3 regions of the Paenibacillus sp. B-A-8 genome follow, and region 1 is predicted to be linked to each of the others. Evidence: a T-box and tRNA genes for the amino acid it is inferred to sense, from the RefSeq annotation. Region 1 holds a T-box; the other regions hold tRNA genes.
The links. A T-box is a leader RNA that pairs with one kind of tRNA and senses whether it is charged. The one in region 1 lies ahead of metG (methionine--tRNA ligase), so its partner is inferred to be a tRNA-Met.
Positions count from the first base shown of each region.

Region 2: it has a tRNA-Met gene. The T-box ahead of metG (methionine--tRNA ligase) is inferred to sense a tRNA for this amino acid. The anticodon was not compared.
Region 3: it has a tRNA-Met gene. The T-box ahead of metG (methionine--tRNA ligase) is inferred to sense a tRNA for this amino acid. The anticodon was not compared.

Region 1 covers NZ_CP183882.1:4,946,355-4,948,585, forward strand. The annotation lists gene metG (methionine--tRNA ligase) at 1-838, opposite strand, end outside; T-box leader at 888-1,148, opposite strand; gene yidD (membrane protein insertion efficiency factor YidD) at 1,189-1,452, opposite strand; gene ACN6MV_RS22465 (Fur family transcriptional regulator) at 1,455-1,916, opposite strand; gene ACN6MV_RS22470 (copper amine oxidase N-terminal domain-containing protein) at 2,144-2,231, opposite strand, start outside.
Region 2 covers NZ_CP183882.1:6,009,325-6,011,555, reverse strand. The annotation lists rRNA gene ACN6MV_RS27125 (23S ribosomal RNA) at 1-653, shown strand, start outside; tRNA gene ACN6MV_RS27120 (tRNA-Asn) at 714-789, shown strand; tRNA gene ACN6MV_RS27115 (tRNA-Ser) at 793-885, shown strand; tRNA gene ACN6MV_RS27110 (tRNA-Glu) at 904-978, shown strand; tRNA gene ACN6MV_RS27105 (tRNA-Val) at 1,034-1,109, shown strand; tRNA gene ACN6MV_RS27100 (tRNA-Met) at 1,127-1,203, shown strand; tRNA gene ACN6MV_RS27095 (tRNA-Asp) at 1,230-1,307, shown strand; tRNA gene ACN6MV_RS27090 (tRNA-Phe) at 1,315-1,390, shown strand; tRNA gene ACN6MV_RS27085 (tRNA-Thr) at 1,411-1,486, shown strand; tRNA gene ACN6MV_RS27080 (tRNA-Tyr) at 1,492-1,577, shown strand; tRNA gene ACN6MV_RS27075 (tRNA-Trp) at 1,585-1,658, shown strand; tRNA gene ACN6MV_RS27070 (tRNA-His) at 1,695-1,770, shown strand; tRNA gene ACN6MV_RS27065 (tRNA-His) at 1,811-1,886, shown strand; tRNA gene ACN6MV_RS27060 (tRNA-Gln) at 1,906-1,980, shown strand; tRNA gene ACN6MV_RS27055 (tRNA-Gly) at 1,987-2,061, shown strand; tRNA gene ACN6MV_RS27050 (tRNA-Cys) at 2,074-2,147, shown strand; tRNA gene ACN6MV_RS27045 (tRNA-Leu) at 2,162-2,231, shown strand, end outside.
Region 3 covers NZ_CP183882.1:973,804-976,034, reverse strand. The annotation lists gene ACN6MV_RS04400 (YdeI/OmpD-associated family protein) at 1-285, opposite strand, end outside; tRNA gene ACN6MV_RS04395 (tRNA-Gly) at 388-458, opposite strand; tRNA gene ACN6MV_RS04390 (tRNA-Pro) at 471-544, opposite strand; tRNA gene ACN6MV_RS04385 (tRNA-Arg) at 575-651, opposite strand; tRNA gene ACN6MV_RS04380 (tRNA-Gly) at 660-734, opposite strand; tRNA gene ACN6MV_RS04375 (tRNA-Leu) at 741-824, opposite strand; tRNA gene ACN6MV_RS04370 (tRNA-Lys) at 840-915, opposite strand; tRNA gene ACN6MV_RS04365 (tRNA-Gln) at 923-997, opposite strand; tRNA gene ACN6MV_RS04360 (tRNA-Asp) at 1,014-1,091, opposite strand; tRNA gene ACN6MV_RS04355 (tRNA-Met) at 1,117-1,193, opposite strand; tRNA gene ACN6MV_RS04350 (tRNA-Met) at 1,266-1,342, opposite strand; tRNA gene ACN6MV_RS04345 (tRNA-Val) at 1,360-1,435, opposite strand; tRNA gene ACN6MV_RS04340 (tRNA-Glu) at 1,442-1,513, opposite strand; tRNA gene ACN6MV_RS04335 (tRNA-Ser) at 1,644-1,736, opposite strand; tRNA gene ACN6MV_RS04330 (tRNA-Asn) at 1,742-1,817, opposite strand; tRNA gene ACN6MV_RS04325 (tRNA-Ile) at 1,821-1,897, opposite strand; rRNA gene rrf (5S ribosomal RNA) at 1,955-2,071, opposite strand; rRNA gene ACN6MV_RS04315 (23S ribosomal RNA) at 2,144-2,231, opposite strand, start outside.

The sequences.
Region 1 (2,231 bases):
TATGGAAACGGACGATTTCTTTGCCGACAATATGCACATCAGCAGGCCAGAAATTATCGTACAGACTTCGATCCTCGGAACCGTAACCCAAAGCAGTAATGTAATTTGTCAATGCATCGATCCATACGTACACTACATGCTTTTCATCGCCTTTAACCTTAACACCCCAATCGAAAGTCGTACGGGAAACCGCAAGATCCTCCAGACCAGGCTTGATAAAGTTGTTGATCATTTCGTTTTTACGGGATTCCGGCAAAATAAACTCCGGATTCTCCTCATAAAATTGCAGCAATCGATCTGCATATTTACTCATCCGGAAGAAATAACTCGCTTCCTTCACCAGTTCAACCGGATGACCGCTATCAGGGCTTTTTGCACCAATGATTACGCCATTGTCATCTCGAACGATATCAACCAATTGTGTTTCTGTATAGAAGGTTTCATCCGGAATACTGTACCAGCCTTCATATTCGCCTTTATAGATGTCACCTTGCTTGAGCAGTCGATCAAAAATATCCTGAACAACCTTTTTATGACGCTCTTCCGTTGTACGGATGAAGTCATCATTGGAGATGTCTAGCTTGCGCCATAATTCCTTAATGCCAACAACGATGTCATCTACGAACTGCTGAGGGGTTTTACCTGCTTCCTCTGCCTTCCGTTCAATCTTTTGACCATGCTCGTCTGTACCTGTAAGATACCTTACATCATAGCCGCGTAGACGTTTGTAGCGGGCCATTGCATCTCCAGCTACGGTAGAATAAGCATGTCCGATATGCAGCTTATCACTCGGATAGTAGATAGGTGTAGTTAAGTAAAAAGTTTTCTTTTCGCTCATTGATTAATCATCCTTTCTTTCATAAAAAGACAAAAAACTCCCGCCCCTTTAATGGGGCGAGAGTATAACTCACGCGATACCACCCAAATTTCCTGTCTCTTCACAGAGATCAGGCTTCGCCAGTTCCCTCTCGGGAACTGTCCATTAACGCTGGAACACGCCGTTATCTTACGCGAACCTCAATTGCAGTTCCCGCTCGAACACAGTTCCTCCCGGACCATATTCAATCTAACGCTCCATACCGGCTTTCAGCTCGTTCCGGCTCTCTGTAATGGGCGTACCGATTTACTCATCCGTTCCTCGGAATTCATACTATTACCTGTGAATATACCCAATGGCAAGGGCTCGTGTCAAGTCGCGCGAGCAGAATCCTTCTTCGTGGGGTGTTCCTCAAGAGGCGGAACCGGATCAAGTCCCCCTGGATTGAAGGGATGGCATCTAGCAATCCGCTTGGCAGCAAGCCATGAACCTTTAAGTGGACCATGGACTTCAATAGCTTCTAGTGCATAGGCAGAGCAGGTTGGATAGAAGCGACAAGTGGCAGGCTTAATCGGGGAAATGTACTTGCGGTACACCCGAATGGGAGCCTGAATCGTTCTACGAAGGGTCGCCATTCTTAGACCCCTTTTTTGCGATTAGCTGCTGCGACTAGCTCTTCTTCCCGGTTCTCTTCACATTCTTTGCAATAACCGAACACCTCAAATTTATGCTTGACTACCCGGAATTGATCAGGTGTATCCGTTAAATTCATCGGGCAGAAATTAATCGGGTAGGTTTTCTCGCATTGAAGGCAAATCATATGATGATGGTGATCCTGATGATTACAGCTTCCCTTGAATTTCACTCCGTCTTCAAAGACGATTTGTTCAAGTACACCAAGCTCTTCCATTACACGCAGATTGCGGTACACGGTATCAAAGCTAAGTCCGCTATACTTGCGGCCCATATGCTCATAGACATCCTTCGCTGACAAATAACCCTTATTCTCGCCGAATAACTTGGCAAGCGTTTTGCGTTGGTCGGTGATTCGCAGACCTTGCCCCGACATGACCTCTAATATTTGTTCTGTCGACAGCATACGCTCATCTCCCATAACATTTCAGTTCATTTCATTTATACTTCACTCTCTTAATAATGCCCCAAAATAAATGCCCCGTCAATGAAACAACCAAGTGCATGAGCGTTCATCGGAGTAAAATCATACATTTAAATACAAAAAGTCCGGCTGAGTATTCCTTGGTGGAATATTCAGCCGGACTTTTATTTCAGTTAATCCCAAATAACTTAAAGGATGGACATATTATTTTATTTCTTCGCAGGTAGCGGTGTAACTAGGAAATTCACCGGCAAGTTACTACCAGAAGCTGCTGTGAACAAAATCTCCACGGAGCCG
Region 2 (2,231 bases), 1.1 Mb from region 1:
GCAGTTTGACTGGGGCGGTCGCCTCCTAAAGAGTAACGGAGGCGTTCCAAGGTTCCCTCAGAATGGTTGGAAATCATTCGAAGAGTGCAAAGGCATAAGGGAGCTTGACTGCGAGACCTACAAGTCGAGCAGGGACGAAAGTCGGACTTAGTGATCCGGTGGTACCGCATGGAAGGGCCATCGCTCAACGGATAAAAGCTACCCTGGGGATAACAGGCTTATCTCCCCCAAGAGTCCACATCGACGGGGAGGTTTGGCACCTCGATGTCGGCTCATCGCATCCTGGGGCTGAAGTAGGTCCCAAGGGTTGGGCTGTTCGCCCATTAAAGCGGTACGCGAGCTGGGTTCAGAACGTCGTGAGACAGTTCGGTCCCTATCTGTCGTGGGCGCAGGAAATTTGAGAGGAGCTGTCCTTAGTACGAGAGGACCGGGATGGACGTACCGCTGGTGCACCAGTTGTTTCGCCAGAAGCATGGCTGGGTAGCTACGTACGGACGGGATAAGCGCTGAAAGCATCTAAGCGTGAAGCCCCCCTCAAGATGAGATTTCCCAATTAGTAAGACCCCTTGAAGACGACGAGGTAGATAGGTTGGAGGTGGAAGTGCAGTAATGCATGGAGCTGACCAATACTAATCGGTCGAGGGCTTATCCTATACTTAAAATGCAAATTCAATTCGGATTCAGTTTTCAGGCATCAAGCCTGGTATGAATATTCCCTGATAGCTCAGTTGGTAGAGCACTCGACTGTTAATCGAGTTGTCACAGGTTCGAGTCCTGTTCGGGGAGCCATATGGAGAGGTGTCCGAGTTTGGCCGAAGGAGCACGATTGGAAATCGTGTAGGCGCCACAAGCGTCTCGAGGGTTCGAATCCCTCTCTCTCCGCCACAAATTTTTAATTAGTATGGCCCGTTGGTCAAGGGGTTAAGACACCTCCCTTTCACGGAGGTAACATGGGTTCGAATCCCATACGGGTCACCAAATTTTCACTTGATTTTACATAGTGGACTTTGGTACAATAACAATTGTTGTTTACGGAGGCTTAGCTCAGCTGGGAGAGCATCTGCCTTACAAGCAGAGGGTCGGGGGTTCGATCCCCTCAGCCTCCACCATATTCATTTAAGAACGACGCGGGGTGGAGCAGCCCGGTAGCTCGTCGGGCTCATAACCCGAAGGCCGCAGGTTCAAATCCTGCCCCCGCAACCAATTTTCATCAAGTAATTATATCTTTTGGAACCGTGGTGTAGTTGGCCTAACATGCCTGCCTGTCACGCAGGAGATCGCGAGTTCGAATCTCGTCGGTTCCGCCATTTTCTTGGCTCGATAGCTCAGTCGGTAGAGCAGAGGACTGAAAATCCTCGTGTCGGCGGTTCGAATCCGTCTCGAGCCACCATGTAGTATACAACTTAATATGCCGGTGTAGCTCAATTGGTAGAGCAACTGACTTGTAATCAGTAGGTTGGGGGTTCAAGTCCTCTCGCCGGCACCATCTTTGGGGGATTAGCGAAGTGGCCAAACGCATCAGACTGTAAATCTGCTCACGTACGTGTTCGGTGGTTCGAATCCATCATCCCCCACCATTTTTTTAGGGGCATAGTTTAAAGGTAGAACAACGGTCTCCAAAACCGTTGGTGTGGGTTCAATTCCTGCTGCCCCTGCCAATCTTTATCCAGAGTCTTTCTCTAAAGTTTAATATGGCGGTCGTGGCGAAGGGGTTAACGCACCGGTTTGTGGATCCGGCATTCGTGGGTTCAAGTCCCATCGGTCGCCCCATTTACTTTAAGAAGAACAGCAACAAATTCAGTTTAATATGGCGACTGTGGCGAAGGGGTTAACGCACCGGATTGTGGTTCCGGCATTCGTGGGTTCGAGACCCATCAGTCGCCCCATTTTACTTTAAAATGTTATTGGGGATTAGCCAAGCGGTAAGGCAACGGACTTTGACTCCGTCATGCATAGGTTCAAATCCTATATCCCCAGCCATTTTATGCGGACGTGGCTCAGCGGTAGAGCATCGCCTTGCCAAGGCGAGGGTCGCGGGTTCGATTCCCGTCGTCCGCTCCAATGTTTTCATATGGCGCCATAGCCAAGTGGTAAGGCAAAGCTCTGCAAAAGCTTTATCCCCAGTTCAAATCTGGGTGGCGCCTCCATTAATTTCATATGTGCCGGCGTGGCGGAATGGCAGACGCGCTCGACTCAAAATCGAGAGGGAAACCGTGGAGGTTCGAGTCCTC
Region 3 (2,231 bases), 2.9 Mb from region 1:
TGGAGCTTCTACCTCTCGTAATTGATGATCCTGCTCCATCGTCACACGCACAATATCACCAGGTTGAGCTTTGGCCAGATCCCGTAGTTCTTTCTTTACCACCATAAAATACTTTCCGTTTCCATGGGGCATAAGCGTTCCTCTATAGGGGATTCCATTTACAGTTCCTTTTACCTGTACCCTGGACTTTGTTTCAAATATTTGTTCGGCATCAAAAGGGACGTTAAGATAAGTCCAGCTCCCACTTGCATCAGGTCGCACTAATTTAGCTTCGAATTCAAACATAGCTACCTCCTCAACTAAAAGCCCTAAGTTCTATTGTATCCATATGAATGTAACTATACAAAAAAACACCTGCCTATAATAGACAGGTGTTTCTTAATTATAAGCGGGTGATGGGAATCGAACCCACGCTATCAGCTTGGAAGGCTGAAGTTCTACCATTGAACTACACCCGCAAAGGTATAAAATCGGGATGACACGATTTGAACATGCGACCCCCTGGTCCCAAACCAGGTGCTCTACCAAGCTGAGCTACATCCCGTCAAAACATGTAATGACTTAGTAATAAAAATGGCGCGCCCTGAGAGATTCGAACTCCCGGCCTTTTGATTCGTAGTCAAACGCTCTATCCAGCTGAGCTAAGGGCGCAAAAATTATGGAGCGGAAGACGGGAATCGAACCCGCGACCCTCGCCTTGGCAAGGCGATGCTCTACCGCTGAGCCACTTCCGCAAAATATGGTGCGCGTGAAGGGACTTGAACCCCCACGTCGTGAAACGCCAGATCCTAAGTCTGGTGCGTCTGCCATTCCGCCACACGCGCACACTTTAAAAATAATGGTGAGCCATGAAGGACTCGAACCTTCGACACCCTGATTAAAAGTCAGGTGCTCTACCAACTGAGCTAATGGCTCTCATAAATGGCTGGGGATATAGGATTTGAACCTATGCATGACGGAGTCAAAGTCCGTTGCCTTACCGCTTGGCTAATCCCCAACAATAATTAACTAAATGGCGGAACCGACGAGATTCGAACTCGCGATCTCCTGCGTGACAGGCAGGCATGTTAGGCCAACTACACCACGGTTCCACAGACATAATGCATAAATGTAAATTGGTTGCGGGGGCAGGATTTGAACCTGCGGCCTTCGGGTTATGAGCCCGACGAGCTACCGGGCTGCTCCACCCCGCGTCATTTAATAAGTATATACTATTCATTTACACTACGCCAGCTAGTCCCAAAACATCATGCTTAAGGAAAATTTGGTTGCGGGGGCAGGATTTGAACCTGCGGCCTTCGGGTTATGAGCCCGACGAGCTACCGGGCTGCTCCACCCCGCGTCGTTCTTAAATGAATATGGTGGAGGCTGAGGGGATCGAACCCCCGACCCTCTGCTTGTAAGGCAGATGCTCTCCCAGCTGAGCTAAGCCTCCATGTTATGACCCGTATGGGATTCGAACCCATGTTACCTCCGTGAAAGGGAGGTGTCTTAACCCCTTGACCAACGGGCCATGCTAATAAACTTTATGGCGGAGAGAGAGGGATACTCTCACTACGATCGAGATTGCGAAGCATTCCTAACGAAGCTTATGCTTCAACGAACCACCTAGGCTTCTCATCCCTAACAGGGAAGTAAATTCATGGCGGAGAGAGAGGGATTCGAACCCTCGAGACGCTTGTGGCGCCTACACGATTTCCAATCGTGCTCCTTCGGCCAAACTCGGACACCTCTCCATAAATGGCTCCCCGAACAGGACTCGAACCTGTGACAACTCGATTAACAGTCGAGTGCTCTACCAACTGAGCTATCAGGGAATATGGTGGGCCTTAGTGGACTCGAACCACCGACCTCACCCTTATCAGGGGTGCGCTCTAACCAGCTGAGCTAAAGGCCCTTTTAAGACATACGAATATTAAGGGCAAAAAAAATACCACGGGTAATGTGGTTGTCCGCTTGGCGGCGTCCTACTCTCCCAGGACCCTTCGGTCCAAGTACCATCGGCGCTGGAGGGCTTAACGGTCGTGTTCGGGATGGGTACGCGTGGAACCCCTCCGCTATCGCCACCAAACGGGCATTACAGCGTAATGCTCAGGCTTAATCGCCTGAAAACTGAATCCGAATTGAATTTGCATTTTAAGTATAGGATAAGCCCTCGACCGATTAGTATTGGTCAGCTCCATGCATTACTGCACTTCCACCTCCAACCTATCTACCTCGTCGTCTTCAAG